One region of the Exiguobacterium sp. s133 genome, then DNA from elsewhere that is predicted to be linked to it. Evidence: riboswitches for the same ligand, from Rfam matches in the RefSeq annotation. Region 1 holds a riboswitch; each other region holds the start of a gene.
The links. Region 1 has a riboswitch for lysine ahead of KNP96_RS09985 (Na+/H+ antiporter NhaC family protein). Riboswitches for the same ligand answer to the same signal wherever they lie in the genome.
Positions count from the first base shown of each region.

Region 2: it holds a riboswitch for lysine, as region 1 does, so the genes downstream of both, KNP96_RS11465 (amino acid permease) here and KNP96_RS09985 (Na+/H+ antiporter NhaC family protein) in region 1, are expected to answer to the same signal.
Region 3: it holds a riboswitch for lysine, as region 1 does, so the genes downstream of both, KNP96_RS09255 (aspartate kinase) here and KNP96_RS09985 (Na+/H+ antiporter NhaC family protein) in region 1, are expected to answer to the same signal.

Region 1 covers NZ_JACSMK010000006.1:103,118-108,474, forward strand. Annotated here, with positions in the region: gene KNP96_RS09980 (type I phosphomannose isomerase catalytic subunit) at 1-1,346, shown strand, start outside; lysine riboswitch at 1,456-1,631, shown strand; gene KNP96_RS09985 (Na+/H+ antiporter NhaC family protein) at 1,736-3,319, shown strand; gene htpG (molecular chaperone HtpG) at 3,561-5,357, opposite strand, start outside.
Region 2 covers NZ_JACSMK010000008.1:52,040-57,396, reverse strand. Annotated here, with positions in the region: gene KNP96_RS11470 (solute:sodium symporter family transporter) at 1-1,497, opposite strand, end outside; gene KNP96_RS11465 (amino acid permease) at 2,023-3,504, opposite strand; lysine riboswitch at 3,617-3,801, opposite strand; gene KNP96_RS11460 (MarR family winged helix-turn-helix transcriptional regulator) at 3,973-4,428, shown strand; gene KNP96_RS11455 (GGDEF domain-containing protein) at 4,585-5,357, shown strand, end outside.
Region 3 covers NZ_JACSMK010000005.1:174,976-180,332, forward strand. Annotated here, with positions in the region: gene KNP96_RS09250 (aspartate-semialdehyde dehydrogenase) at 1-286, opposite strand, end outside; gene KNP96_RS09255 (aspartate kinase) at 299-1,498, opposite strand; lysine riboswitch at 1,611-1,789, opposite strand; gene argH (argininosuccinate lyase) at 1,861-3,231, opposite strand; gene KNP96_RS09265 (argininosuccinate synthase) at 3,228-4,433, opposite strand; gene KNP96_RS09270 (GNAT family N-acetyltransferase) at 4,555-4,983, opposite strand; gene KNP96_RS09275 (alanine--tRNA ligase-related protein) at 4,980-5,357, opposite strand, start outside.

The DNA.
Region 1 (5,357 bases):
ATTTGCCTGTTTCACCCGGCGATTTTTTTTACGTTCCAGCAGGTACTGTTCATGCTTTAACCGAAGGGTGTCTTGTCATCGAAATCCAGCAGAACTCTGATACCACGTACCGGTTGTACGATTACGATCGAATTGACCATTCGACCAACAAACCGCGTCAACTCCACCTTAAAGAAGCACTCGAAGTCATTCAATTTCCTCATTTCCAGTACGAGGAGCCTTATGTACCGACCTCTTTTTGTTCAAGACTACTGACAACCAACGCCTATTTTTTTGTCGAGGAATGGGCCATCCATGACATGATTACGATTGCACCACGAACTTCCTTCCAAGTCATCACTATCATCAGTGGCACGCTGATCATCAACCAATTGCGTTATACCGCCGGAGACACGGTTCTGATTCCGGCAAAAGTAACTTGTACCGTTTCTGGAAAGGGGAAACTTCTATTGACTGGTCCAAATCCAACACCGAAACAACGACTTCACATCGGAATTGATCTTGGTGGGACTCACACGCGTGTTGCCGCAATCAATCAGCACCATGTCGTAAAACAATATCGATTTTTGACAGAGGCGGCTGCTGGCCCGGACTATACAATTAAACATTTAAGACAAGCCATCCAAAAGCTACTTGAAGAATTTGAAGTCGAACGAATTGGTATCGCAGCGCCTGGTCCGCTTGATGCAGCAACGGGTCGGCTATTGTCACCTCCGAACCTGCCGGGTTGGGACGATGTAAATTTAGTTCGCCCGTTAGAAGAGTTCTTCAACATCCCGGTTTCCCTTGAAAATGATGCAAATGCCGCCGCGCTCGGCGAAGCATTGTTCGGGGCAGGACAAGACTATACATCCATCTATTACATGACAGTCAGTACAGGAATCGGTGGTGGATATGTCTATCAAAAGACGTTGATTCGAGGCGCACACGGATATGCTGGTGAAATCGGAAATACGATCATCGATGCTTCTGGACCGGAACATCACGTCTTGAACAAAGGCTCACTCGAAGGATTAGCAAGCGGTACGGCTCTTCAGACGCGGGCTGATTCATTAAATGAATCTTCTATTGCACAACTTCTTGGCAATACACAGGAAAGGCTTCGTTTCGTAAATCATTTAGCAACAGGCGTAGCGAACATCATTCACACACTTGATCCGGAAGCCGTCATCATCGGTGGCGGTGTTACGGCTTCCGCCGATTTATTTTGGGAAGAGCTCTTACAAGCCGTCAATGCCCGTCTCTACCCGACGTTACGTCAAAAAACAATCATTCGCTTAGCTGCATTGGAAGGAAATGCCGGTGTCATCGGTGCTGCCCATTTAAATCGGATGAACGCCGAATAACTTCATTGTTCCTTTTGAACAGACTTTACTACTTTTTTTAAAAACAGACTTGAAACTTTTTTCTGAAATATGATAAGGTTTTCTTATTAAAAGAATATGACTATTCTATCGATGAGGTAGAGGCGCGGTCTTAATGAGTATTTGATCTGAGGATGACAACGAGGACGATCAAGGAAAGGTAATGCTGCCGAAGTATCGTCAAGTGTCTGACTTGATGGTACTGGTCGAATTGGGAAATACCCGTTCGATTGCCATACGTGTTTTGTATGGAGCGCTCCAATTCGGCTAAGAAAGACGCATCCAGCAAGGGTGTCGGCTTTGTTGCCGGTGCCCTTGCTTTTTTATATGCAATGGGTCTCATCTTCTAAAAAAAGAGGAGGAACCACACAATGGTCAATTATTCAGATTCAATCGTTGCGCTCATTCCAGCTGTCATTGCAATCGCACTTGCAATCGTGACGCGCAAAGTCGTTATTTCACTTGGTGTCGGTATTTTGATTGGTGCTTTATTGCTGCATAGCTTTAATCCAATCGATACGGTCGTCTATCTCGGCAAAAACATCTTTAGTCTATTTTGGGCGGATGGGGCGTTAAATGAATGGAACGTCTTATTACTCATCTTCTTACTATTACTCGGTGTTCTATCGACGCTTATCCAAACATCGGGCGGTGCACATGCCTTCGGTGAATGGGCAACAACACACGTCAAGACAGCGCGCGGCGCTCGCCTCGCAGCATTTGGTTTAGGTATTTTAATCTTCATCGATGATTACTTCAACAGTCTTGCTGTCGGGAATGTCAGTCGTCCGTTAACGGACCGTCGTGGCGTCTCGCGGGCAAAACTTGCGTATATTATTGACTCGACGGCTGCTCCAGTCTGTGTCATCAGCCCGCTTTCAAGTTGGGGAGCGTTCATCATCTCGATCATCGCTGGTATCTTAACGACACATTCGATTACGGAGTATTCCGCATTCAGTGCTTTCATGATGATCGTGCCACTCAACTTCTATGCGATTTTCGCTCTATTGCTGACGCTTTACATCGCGTACACAGGGATTGCGGTCGGACCGATGCGGACGCATGAACTTCGTGCATTAAAAGGTGAACTTTTCGATGCAAGTAAAGGAACACCGATGGGGATGGCAGAGGAAGTCAAAGAACACGAAGGTGGAAAAGTACGTGACCTCGTCGTTCCGATTATCGTTCTCGTCATTGCAACAGTTTCCGCATTACTCTTTACCGGTGCTCAGGCACTCGCTGCTGACAATCGTGCATTTACGTTGATTGGTGCATTTGAAGCGACAGACGTAACACGTTCACTCGTTGCTGGTGTCGTCATCAGTTTAGTCGTTGCTTTCCTGATGTTGATTGGTCGGAAAATCCCGGCGCGCGAATACGGACACAGCATCTGGGCTGGGATGAAATCCATGTGGCCTGCTGTCGTCATCTTATTATTCGCTTGGACAATCATCGCTGTTATCGGTGACATGAAAACAGGTGAGTACTTAGCAAGCTTCGTCAGTAAGTCGATTTCTGCTTCGTACCTCCCCTTCTTATTGTTCTTGATTGCAAGCTTAATGGCATTCTCGACAGGTACAAGTTGGGGAACATTCGGTATCATGCTGCCGATCGGTGCTGACCTCATCATGGCGGTCGAACCGAATCTCTTACTTCCGACGCTCGCTGCCGTTCTTGCCGGATCCGTCTTCGGAGACCACTGTTCACCAATTTCCGATACGACGATTCTCAGTTCGACAGGTGCCGGTTCGCATCATATCGATCACGTCACGACACAACTTCCGTATGCGTTGGTTGGTGCAGCGACATCGGCAGTCGGCTACCTTGTGCTCGGTTTAACCGATTCATCAATCATCGGCTTCATCGGTGCACTTATCGCCTTCTTACTCGCACTCGTCGTCCTGAATGTCGTCTCGAAACGCGGCAAAGTACCAACTGAACTTCGCGCTGAATAATAAAAAAATAACGCTCAGCTTAGCCGAGACGAGAAAAAAAGAAGGGATTGCCATCTACGATGATGTGCAATCCCTTCTTTTAAGTTGTAGACAACATGGTATGAAGAAATAAAAAGCGTCTTGTTTCGTTGCTTTTTAGGTAATACCGTGAGAGAAATACAGGAAAGCACGAACGAATTGCAATTCGATATCGCATGTTCACGCTTCATAAGCGTTTGTCTACACGCTGAAGCGATCATTCTTACACCATCAAGGCACACACTTCATTTGCAAACGCAACTGGATCTTCGATTGGCAAGCCTTCCATGAGCAACGCTTGTTGGTACATTAATTTCGTATAGCGTTCAAATTTCGGACGGTCTTCTTTAAAGGCCGTTTCAATGGCTTGGAAGACGTCATGCGACGTGTTCAACTCTAAAATTTTCACGGCTGAAACATCTTGGTTGTTCGGCATCGATTTAAGAATTTTCTCCATTTCAATCGAAACGGCACCATCCGTCGCGAAGCAGACCGGATGTGATTTTAAGCGTGAAGAAGCTTTGACTTCTTTGACTTGCCCAGCAAGCACTTCTTGCATCGCTGTAAACATCTCGACTTGTGTTTCGGTCGTTTCTGCTTGATCCGCTTGCTCGATGCCAAGATCACTGCTCGTAACCGATTTAAATTCTTTTCCTTCATAGTTGAGCAACATTTGAATCGCGAACTCATCGATTTCTTCCGTAAAGTACAGAATGTCGAACCCTTTGTCTTTGACAAGCTCCGACTGTGGCAACTTATCTAAACGGTCCGTACTTTCCCCTGAAGCATAGTAAATGTATTTTTGATCTTCCGGCATCGCCGCGACGTATTCAGCGAGCGTGACCAGCTTCTTCTCTTTTGCCGAGTGGAACAGGACAAGATCTTTGACCGTCTCTTTATGCATGCCGTAATCATTGTAGATTCCAAACTTCAATTGACGACCAAAGGCTTGATAAAAGGCTTCATACTTCTCGCGATCGTCACGAAGCAGTCCTTCAAGTTGCGTCTTAATCTTACTTTGAATGTTTTTTGCAATCAATTTGAGTTGGCGGTCGTGCTGCAACAACTCACGTGAAATATTGAGTGACAAGTCTTCCGAGTCGACCATCCCTTTGACGAAGCTAAAGTGGTCCGGCAAGAGGTCACTGCATTTTTCCATGATCAAGACGCCGTTCGCATACAGTTCAAGACCTTTCTCGAACTCTTTCGAATAATAGTCGAAGGACGGTTGCTCCGGAATGAATAAAATCGATTGATAACGGACGGCACCATCTGCACTGATATGGATGTGCTTGACTGGTGTATCAAATCCATATCGTTTTTCTTGATAGAAGTTCGTGTAATCCTCGTCCGTCAACTCCCGTTTATTTTTCCGCCAAATCGGCACCATGCTGTTGATTGTCTTGACGACCTTCACTTCTTCCATCTCGTCCGATCCTTCAATCGGTTGACGTTCCGTCTCTTCCATCTCAATCGGATAGCGGATGAAGTCGGAATACTTTTTGACGATCGTCCGCAAACGATGCGTATCTAAATACTCATCATAATTTTCATCTTCTTCGTTCGCTTTGATGTGCAGCGTGATTTCCGTCCCGACTGTAGCTTTTTCGACTTCTTCAATCGTATAACCGTCGACACCGTGCGACTCCCACTTGTACGCTGTTTCGCTACCGAATGGTTTCGTGATGACCGTGACCACATCCGCGACCATGAATGCCGAATAAAAGCCGACACCGAACTGTCCGATGATGTCGTGTCCGTCTTGCGCGGCATTCTCCGCCTTAAAGGCAAGTGACCCACTCTTCGCGATTGTTCCGAGATTCGCTTCGAGCTCCTCTTTTGTCATCCCGATTCCCGTATCACGAATGACGAGCTGTCGTGTCGTTTGATTCGGTTCAATCGTAATCTTATAGGCATCCTTTTCGAACGTCAGCGTCTCGTCCGTCAATGCTTTGTAATAAATCTTGTCTATCGCGTCACTAGCGTTCGAAATCAACTCACGTAAAAAGATTTCCTTATG
Region 2 (5,357 bases), on a different contig from region 1:
ACGATTCACCTGCATAACAGGACGATATTTCCCCATGAACCACATGAACAGCACTTCGATCACCAATAAAATACCGTAGCCATGGATAAAGCTGATGCCGTGATCGATTCCGAACAACTGTCTGAGTCCGAAAACAAAGAAGTAATAGGCAATGACATGAAAAACAATGACGATTTTGGCAGCAATCGGCGGAATCGTCCGCACGAGCATTCCCATCATGACGATGACGAGAATCGGAATGTTGAAAAATCCTGTGAACTGACGAATCAACGTCCAAAGACCGTCTGGTGCATACATTAAGAATGGAGCGACGACAAATGAAATCAAGGCAACGATCGTTCCGAAGATTTTACTGACACGAATCAGCTGCCGGTCGGTCGCTTCTTTCGCAAAGACCGGGCGATAAATATCGAGTACGAACAACGTCGCGATACTATTTAAGAGTGAGTTGAATGAACTAAAGACTGCTCCCAGCAAGACGGCCAAGAAAAATCCCATCAATGAGACAGGGAGCAACTCCGTGATTAATTTCGGATAGGCCAAATCTCCACTTGCTAGATTATCTCCATACAAATGGTACGCAATCACACCCGGAATCAACATGAATACCGGGACGAGTAGTTTCAGGAAGCCTGTCATCAAGACACCCTTTTGTCCCTCTTTTAAGTCCTTTGCTCCAAGCACGCGCTGAATCACATATTGATTGAGTGACCAATAGAAGAGATTCGCAAACAGAATCCCTGTAAAAATCGAAAAGAACGGAACGGCGTCGGTTGACAACCCAATCGCATTCAATTTTTCAGGGTGTGTCGTTGCGAGACGCTTCATTCCGTCGACCATGTTTCCGTCCCCGAGTGCAAAAAAACCAAGAATCGGAACGAGGAAACCGATGATGACAAGGCCGACTCCATTTAATGTATCGGAGACGGCGACAGCCCGTAGTCCTCCGAAAATTGCATAGATGGCCCCGATGATCCCGACAACCCAAATGACGAGCCACAGCGACTGCGTATAACTCAATCCAAATAACTCCGGTACGTTAAACAGCTGTAAGACGGCAATCCCGCCGGAGTAAAGCATCGATGGAATCGTCACGCACATGTAGCCAAGTAAGAATAAGAGCACCGTCATCCGCCGGACCGTTTCATCATAGCGCTGACTTAAAAATTCAGGTAACGTCGAAATCCCCATCCCCAAAAACTTAGGCAACAGGTAGATCGCCATGATGATGGCAGCAAACCCTGCCGTGACTTCCCACGCCATGCTCGACATATTCCCCATGAACGACTGACCGTTCAAACCAATCAGTTGTTCTGCCGAAAGGTTGGTCAGAAGCAAGGAACCGGCAATAAAGATTCCGCTTAGTCCACGTCCTGCCAAAAAATATTCGTCAACTCCCTGTTCCTTTCCTCGTGTCATGCGATAGGACACATAAGCAACGAGCGCCATGAAGAACGCGGCCGAACCCAGTGTCAAAATCAATTCATATGTACTCATTTCACACTTCCTCCATCCCGATTGTTTTAGTAGATTTACTGTAAAGAATTTATTCCTTATTCTTACTTTATTGAAACAATATTTTTAGATAAAAATAAAATTATTAAAAAGAAATAATCCAATTACGGATTGACATACTTGAAGGGACATATCATGGAAAGAAACTGAAAAAATCTTTCGGGAATTATTCGCTTCTTCTATACAGAAAAACCCTCTCGCAAGTGAGAGGGTTTTGGTGTGTAGACAAACTATTAATAAGCGTAAACATGCGATAACGAGAGACAATCCGTCACGATACTACCTAAAAAGCGTCATGTTTCGTTGACTCCTAAGGGAAAAGTGCGTTTTCAACGCACTGTCAGAGGCAGGCAAGACCCTGCTCATTGTCCGTTAGGATCAAGGAGCAACGGCTTGCGCCTCGCCCGAGGAAAGCAACGAAAAAAGACGCTTGATCTCCCGATTCCCGATAACACTTTGCCTATAGTCTGACCTCTCGTAAGCGAGAGGGTCCTTTAGCTTATACTATTATTTTTTCGGATGCTTCGGAAACTCCATCTCATCATACCGGACAACCGATGTCCGGTGTTTGACTTTATGTCCGAGCCAGAAGACCAAGAATAACGGAATTCCGATATACGTTGCTGCAATCCCAACCCAGTCGATTTGATCAGCGAGGAACGCGGCATAGTTTTGCCCAACGATAACGAGGAAACACAGGCCAAATGCGAATAGCGGACCAAACGGGAACGCCGGTGCAACGTACGGTAAGTCACGTAACGCATGCCCTTGGGCGACGAAACCTTTTCGGAAACGGTAATGGCTGATCGCGATCCCGAGCCACGCGATAAATCCTGTCATTCCGGAAGCATTCAGTAACCAAAGATAAACTTGTCCACCGAACATCGACGTCAAGAAACAAAGCGCACCAATCGCCCCTGTCGCGAGTAACGCATTCCGCGGCACACCGTTTTTTGAGACTTTTGCAAATAGTTTCGGTGCATCACCTTGTCGTGCCAGTGTGTAGAGCATCCGGGTTGAAGCATACATCCCGGAGTTCCCGGCAGACAAGACGGACGTCAAGATGACCGCATTCATCAATGCTGCTGCAAACACGAGTCCTGCTTTTTCGAAGACGAGTGTGAACGGACTGACGGCAACATCCGTAATATCATTTGAGACAAGGCTCGGACTTGTGTATGGAATCAACATTCCGATGACGAAGATCGCAAATACATAAAATAATAAAATCCGCCAAAACACCTGTTTAACTGCTTTCGGGACATTTTTTTCCGGATCTTCCGACTCGCCTGCTGCGATTCCGACGAGCTCCGTCCCTTGAAAGCTAAAACCTGCGACAAGAATGATACCGATGACAGCTGGAATCCCTCCGACAAACGGTGCATCACCTAAGCCAAAGTTTTTGAACCCTGCTGGTGGCTCCGAAGTAAAGATACCAAAAATCATCGCGACTCCTACACCAAGAAACACGATGACCGTGACGACTTTAATCATCGCAAACCAGTACTCGGCTTCACCGAATCCTTTGACCGAAAAATAATTTAATCCAATCATTAAAAGTAAAAACAGCGCGCTAAAATAGACGCCCGGAATGTTCGGGAACCAGTAATGCATGACGATTTGTGCTGCGACGAGCTCGACGGCAATCGTGACGGCCCAGTTGTACCAATAGTTCCATCCTAAGGCGAATCCGAATGAAGGGTCGACGAACTTCGTCCCGTACGTCGAGAATGATCCTGCGACCGGCATATAGGCGGCCATCTCCCCAAGGCTCGTCATCAAGAAGTAGACCATCAATCCGACGATTGTATAAGAAAGTAACGCACCACCCGGTCCTGCCGCTGCAACAGAGGCACCTGACGCGATGAATAAACCGGTCCCAATCGCTCCGCCAATTGCAATCATCGACATATGCCGGGCTTGAAGCCCTCGTTGTAGCCCTTCTGCTGTGGAATCGAGGGGTTGTTGTTGCTGTTGTAAATTGTTCATGTCTGTCGCTTCTCTCTTTTTATAATTTTTGAGAGGGCGTAAAAAAGCGCCCTCACCTTCCAAGAGGAAGATGAGAACGCAACATATCGATGATGCGTCTCATTCTACCGTCGTGAAAGATAGCTCCCCATAAACCGCAAACGGTTCATGACAGTATTAGACCTGTTTGATCTAATCCCAATCGCTGACTTTCAAAGTAGTCTACGATTTCGGCAATTCTTCCTTTTGAGCTATTTCATCTGCCGCTTGACGACATCCGTAACCCGACTCATAAGAATCGCAACCTCCATCCCACTGGTTGAGTGAGAACTAATTAAGTTGATTTACTAATTCATTACTTCGACATAGTACATAATATGTTTCTTGTTTGTCAATTTATATTTTTGAATCCTACCGTGCTCATAGTAAAATTCCGATATTTTTAGTACACTAAATGGTAGAAGGTAGTACAGAAAGGATGTTGCTCAGATGGGACAAGAACAACATGACCAATTGACATATCGATTAGAAGAACAAATGCGCGTGATTCTCCGGACGTTGCGCCGTGAGTTGAATCAACTGTTTGAAGGTACTGCCACGCGAAGTGAATTCTTCATCTTACGTAGCTTATCTGAAAACGGCCCCCAGCGTCCGACATTACTCGCGGAACAGTTCGAACTTGCGACAAGTCAGGTCACCGCTTTGACAGATAAACTTTATAAGACCGGTTTTGTGACACGGACACGTTCGACGGAAGATCGTCGTTCAATCGTCCTTGCCTTGACTGACGAGGGAGAGGCCGCTTTTCGGAATCTCGAAGTCGTCCGTCGCAAATATCTTCAGGAGCGATTCGGCACTTTGTCTGAAGAGGAACTGAACGTGATGATCCATGTATTTGATAAAATCCTCGCGACAATGGATGAAGAAGTCGTCTCATCCAATTAATAAATTAAAAATCAAGAGAAGGACAGAGGTTTTATTCTGTTTTTCTTTTTTTATTCTAAACATTCAGACCTCCTATACCGTTAGTAGAACGAGTATACTCAAAGTATATAATTGGAAGTATACTGCAGGGGGAGTTGGGAGGATTTGTTGTCTATTATGAATAACTTCATCATAAATTTTTGTCTCTTATTCACGACGATCACGCTTTTATTTTTACCTTTTCGAAATCAACCAAGAATTACACCAAAATCAAAGCTTGAATCACGCCTTATTTTAGGTTGTGTAGCTGGTGCAATTGCTGTACTCCTCATGTTCAACAGCATTCAAATTGATATTGCCCGGATTGACTTACGTATCATTCCTGTCGCGATTGCCACATTATTTGGCGGATTGCCTAGTGCCTTCATCACGGGAGTCATGATTATCGGAACGCGTTTTTTAATTACACCTGCTGATCAAATCGAAGGAGCGATTCTCGCTTCCGTCATCATGATTTTATTCATTTTGACAATTGGCATAGCACGCAGATTTTTACGTAATACATTGCTGACCTTTGAATTAATGATCGGAATCGGTATTCTCTATTCGTTACCAGCCATCTATGCACTGACAAACAGTTGGGAAACGTTTTTCAAAGTATCGGTTACGTACATTTTCTTTAATTTATTAGCCGGACTCGTCACCTATCGCTTATTAGCCGAACTGCGACGACATTTTGAAAATATCCAGTACCAGCAAAAACTTGCGATGACCGACGCCTTGACGGGTCTCGCCAATCGCCGACGTCTGGACGACTCCCTATCACTCGTCGGATCGGATGACGACGGATATTCACTTATCCTGATCGATATCGATTTCTTCAAACACGTTAACGATACATATGGTCACGATGCCGGCGACGATGTGTTGCGGCAACTCGGAACGACACT
Region 3 (5,357 bases), on a different contig from region 1:
TTGAATTATCGACGACAAGTGTTCCGTGTTCTGCCAGCAAGGGGGCATACTGTTCACTGATTGCTCCACCGGCTGCGAATAATGCGACGTCGATCCCGTGATGGATGATGTCTTCCGATAAAGCTGTAATCGTCACGTCCGTTCCATTAAACGAAACGACTTTTCCTGCTGATCGTTCTGAAGCATACGCCGACAGTTGACCGACTGGAAAATCGAGTTCCTTCAAGACTTGTAACATCTTTTGTCCGACGGCGCCTGTCGCACCGATGACTGCTACGTGGTACATGTTCATTCCTCCTTACAGGCTAAACGCGTTCGCGATCGCCGCGACCGTTCGTTCGATATCTGCTTGTGCGATTGTATACGAGATACTGATTTCTGATGTCGTGACTTGATAAAACGTGATGTTCTCGGCACGGAACGTCGCAAATAATTTTGATGCGACGCCCGTTGCGTCACGCATTCCGATTCCGACGACCGATAACTTGGCATGCTCGTTATGACGATCGACTTTAACGGTCGGAAAACGATCGATGATATCTTTCAGTGCCTCTTCGAGAAACTCTTCTTCATCGAGTGGACAAGAGAACGAGAGGAACACGTCACTATCAAAGGTCGTTTGACTGATCATGTCGATATTGACATGGCGATTCGATAACAATTCAAAAATGTCGGCGACTGCTGAATTGGTTTGTGGAACGTGTTTGATTGAAACCGTCAAAACATTTTTCGTTACACTGACGCTCGTGACTGCTTTTTGCTCCATCGTTTCTGTTGCCTCCATGATCCAAGTCCCTCTTTCCGATTCAAGTGTTTTCCCAACAAAGATATGCACGCCGTATTTTTTCCCGAGTTCGACGCTGCGCATCTCCATTACCTTCGACCCCAGTGCACTCATTTCCATCATTTCATCATATGAAATTTGTGGAATCGGCTGTGCCGCTTGATGAATCCGCGGATCCGCCGTATAGACACCGTCGACATCCGTATAGATTTCACAGCGCTTATCAAGGACGGCCGCTAAGGCGACAGCCGTTGTGTCTGACCCACCACGACCGAGTGTTGTAACATCCCCAAGCTCGTTGACACCTTGGAATCCGGCGACGATGACGACATCATAGGTTTCGAGTTTCTTTCGTAACAAGTCCCCGTCAATTTGTTTAATCTTACTTTTCGTATGAACCCCCATCGTGCTGATTCCTGCCTGCGCACCTGTTTGTGATAAGGCTTTTACTCCGACGGAATTTAAGGCGATGCTGAGTAACGAAATCGTTTGTTCTTCGCCGATTGCGAGCAATCGATCGAGTTCACGTCGTTCAGGACGATCCGTGATTGCTTGCGCTTGTGCGATGAGCGAGTCTGTCATCTTCCCCATCGCAGAGACGACGACCACTAATTTTTCACCTTGTTCTGTCCGATTTTTTAAATAATTCGCAATTGACTGAATCTGTTCGACAGTCGCGACCGAGCTACCACCAAATTTAAGTACAGTTGTCACAATCCTATCTCCTTTGTCCCGAAACAGAAAAAAACGACGGGCCGGTAGGAGCGTTCCTACGGCCCGTCGTTATCACGATCGGACAAACGAAGACAAAGTCTTTCGTTCTTTTACGTAAGATAGCGCTCCGAAACATCGGTTTCGGCAGTACAACGGATCTTAACCGTTGTACCAGCAAATGAGAAGAAGCATCTTTCTCATTCACTTCGGCGGATTTCCCCTTTCACATCACTCAGCATGCTCGCTTCAATAAATGATGTTACTGATGTCATCCGCGCCTCTATCTGTCGGTTGTTAGTTACAGTTATAGCAAACATTTTTTGTTAAATCCAGTCATTTGCTAAAATTTTTTCATTTTTCCGTTAATCCGCGAGTTTTTTCTTCGCTTGATCGAGTTGTACAGAAACAGCAGCAAAACCTGTCCCGCCGTAACTTCCTCTTCTTGCCACTGCTTGCACCGGGTCGAGGAGCGGATAAACATCTTCCGCGATGACGGAGTGGAACGTTTGATACGTTTCAAGCGTTAAATCTTTTAAGAAACAATTCGTCTGAACACAATGGAGGACCGCTTTTCCGACGATTTCATGCGCTTCCCGGAAAGGAACACCTTTTGTGACGAGATAATCTGCTAGTTCCGTCGCATTCGAGAAGTCTTGCATTGTCGCCTTCTTGAGCGCTTCTGTCTTAAACGTTGCTGATTCGAGCATTCCCGTAAAGATTTGAACGGATTGTAAAACGGTATCTGCCGTATCGAAGACACCTTCTTTATCTTCTTGCATGTCTTTATTGTAAGCGAGCGGTAATGCTTTCATCGTCGTCAGGAACCCCATCAGGTTTCCATAGACACGCCCTGTTTTTCCGCGAATCAATTCAGCGAAGTCCGGGTTTTTCTTTTGTGGCATCATGCTCGAACCCGTTGAAAATGCATCTGACAATTCGATGAATGAAAATTCTTGCGACGCCCAGATGATGATTTCTTCACAAAATCGTGAGAGGTGCATCATGACCGTCGAAGCAATCCCGAGGTATTCAATGACGAAGTCACGGTCCGATACAGCATCGAGGCTGTTCGGATAGACGTGCTCAAATCCGAGCAGTTCCGCTGACTTGAAACGGTCAATCGGGAATGTCGTCCCGGCGAGTGCCCCAGCACCGAGCGGCGAAATCCGAATCCGTTTCAAATTATCTGTCAGACGATCTACGTCACGGTCAAACATCCAAAAATACGCGAGTAGATGGTGTGCAAGTGAAATCGGTTGTGCCCGCTGTAAGTGGGTATACCCCGGCATGACGGTTTCGATGTGTACATCCGCCTGTTCCGTGATCACCGTCTGTAAGTTGCGGAGGCTTTCGATTAAATCAAGCACATGTTGTTCCATCCACAAATGTAAATCCGTCGCAACCTGGTCGTTCCGACTTCTCGCTGTATGCAACTTCCCTGCGACCGGTCCGATTTGTTCCGTCAGCAACCGTTCGAGATTCATGTGGATGTCTTCGTCAGCAAGCGAATAGACATGTGTTCCAATCGAAGCTTGTAACGTCTTGAGACCCGCTTCGATTTTTTTCCATTCCGTCTCTTCTAGGATACCTTGTTGATACAACATATTGGCATGGGCGAGACTTCCTTCTAAATCAACTGCCGCAAGCTTTTGGTCGAATGAAATCGATGCCCCAAACGCTTCAGCCTGAGCGGAAGCCCCTTCTGTAAACCGTCCGCCCCAAAGTTTCGTCATTTTGTCACGCCTTCCTGCCGATGAACACTTGCGTGTGTCGCAATCGCAAGACCGTGCAATTTAATGAATCCTTTCGCTGCTTCATGATCGAACGCATCTTCTTTCGTATACGTCGCAAGCTTCTCGTCATAAAGTGACACCGGTGACTGACGTCCTGTGACCGTCGCATTCCCTTTGTAGAGTTTGACCCGTACTTCGCCCGTGACGTCTTGTTGCGTCGCTTTTAAGAATGCTTTCAGACCTTTCGTTAACGGTGCGTGGAACAAACCGTTGTAGATTGTTTCTGCATATTGTTGACTTAAAATCGGTTTGAAGTGAGCGACGTCTTTCGTCAATGTGATGGTCTCGAGTGCGGCATGGGCTTTTAGCAAGACCGTTGCTCCCGGGCATTCATACACTTCCCGCGATTTGATTCCGACGAGACGGTTCTCGACGTGGTCAATCCGTCCGACACCATGTGCTCCGGCGATGATGTTGAGTTCTGTAATCAACTTCGCCAGTGGGTAGACTGTTCCGTTGATTGAAGTCGGAACACCCGCTTCAAAACCGATAATGACTTCTTCTGCTTGATCCGGTGCTTCTTCCGGTGCGACCGTCAGTGCATAAGCATCTTGCGGCGGTTCTGTCCAAGGGTTTTCAAGGACACCACATTCGTTACTCCGTCCCCAAAGGTTCATATCGATTGAATATGGGCTGTCGAGATTGATTGGAATCGGGACATTGTTGTCTTTTGCATAAGCGATTTCCTCTTCACGTGACCATTTCCATTCCCGTACAGGGGCGATGACTTCCAGTGAAGGATCGAGTGCTGCGACCGAAACTTCAAACCGGACTTGGTCATTTCCTTTTCCTGTACAACCATGTGCAACGGCCGTTGCGCCATGTTGATGCGCAACTTCGACGAGCTTTTCAGCAATCAGCGGGCGAGACAGTGCCGAAATCAGTGGATACGCGCCTTCGTAGTGGGCGCCGTATTGAAGTGCTGGTAAGACGAATTCATTTGCGAATTCTTCTTTGACATCAAGAACAATCGATTCGACGGCTCCGACGAGCAACGCTTTTTCTTTGATGACAGTCAAATCTTTTCCTTCGCCGACGTCCATACATAAAGCGACGACATCATAATCCTTACTCAACCATTTGATTGCCACCGATGTATCAAGTCCCCCAGAATACGCTAAAATTAATTTTTGTTTCGTCATTATTAATTCCTCCCTGATTTCGAATTCATCTGTCTGTATAAAAATTCATTATTAATTATATATATACATAGACTTTCAAAAAAAGAAACCCTTTTTACAGGATTTCTTTAAAATTTCTCAATTAAACTTTCTTTTCCATCGTTCGGTGTGGGATGCCGGCATCATCAAATTCGTCGGACATGATGTTGTATCCTAAGCCTTGATAAAAAGGAATCGCTTGAACTTGAGCACCAAGCGTCAAGATGCTCCGACCCTCTCGTCTCGCCACGCGTTCCATTGCTCGCATCAGCTCACCGCCGTAGCCTTTCCCACGTGTCGCAGCTAGCGTCGCAACACGTTCGACCTTCATCCGTTGATCGTCGTAGGGACGTGTCCGTCCTGTCGCGACAGGGCGATTTTGTTCGTCAAGGACAAGCAAGTGAATCGCTGTTTCGTCATGGGTATCATATTCAAGATTACGAGGAACCCCTTGTTCTTCGACGAAGACCCGTTCGCGAATCATTCGGACTGCTTGGTGCTGCTCTGCTGTTTTTACTTGAATCACTGTCATGTTACTTGTTCCTCCTTCAATCGTTCTATGTAAGCAACTGCATCCTCATGCGTGTTGAACATCGCCTGTGCGACGTGCTCGCTACCACCACCACGTCCATTGAACGTCTTCAAATGGACTTTGGCAAATTTCCCGAGGTGGACCGGACTTGATCCTTGCATCAATAATTTTTTAGCTGATTCGTTCCAAATGAGTCCGAGACGTCCTGCTTCCGCAATCGCTTTGACTAGTCTTTCAGAGAATGGCAATGCCTCGTCAGCATGGTTTACGAAAATCCAATCCTCCGTCGACGCCAGTAGTTTATTGAGTTCCGTACGGACATGTGCGGCTTGAACTGTTTCAATCATCCGATTCAAGCGAACGACATCTTGTTT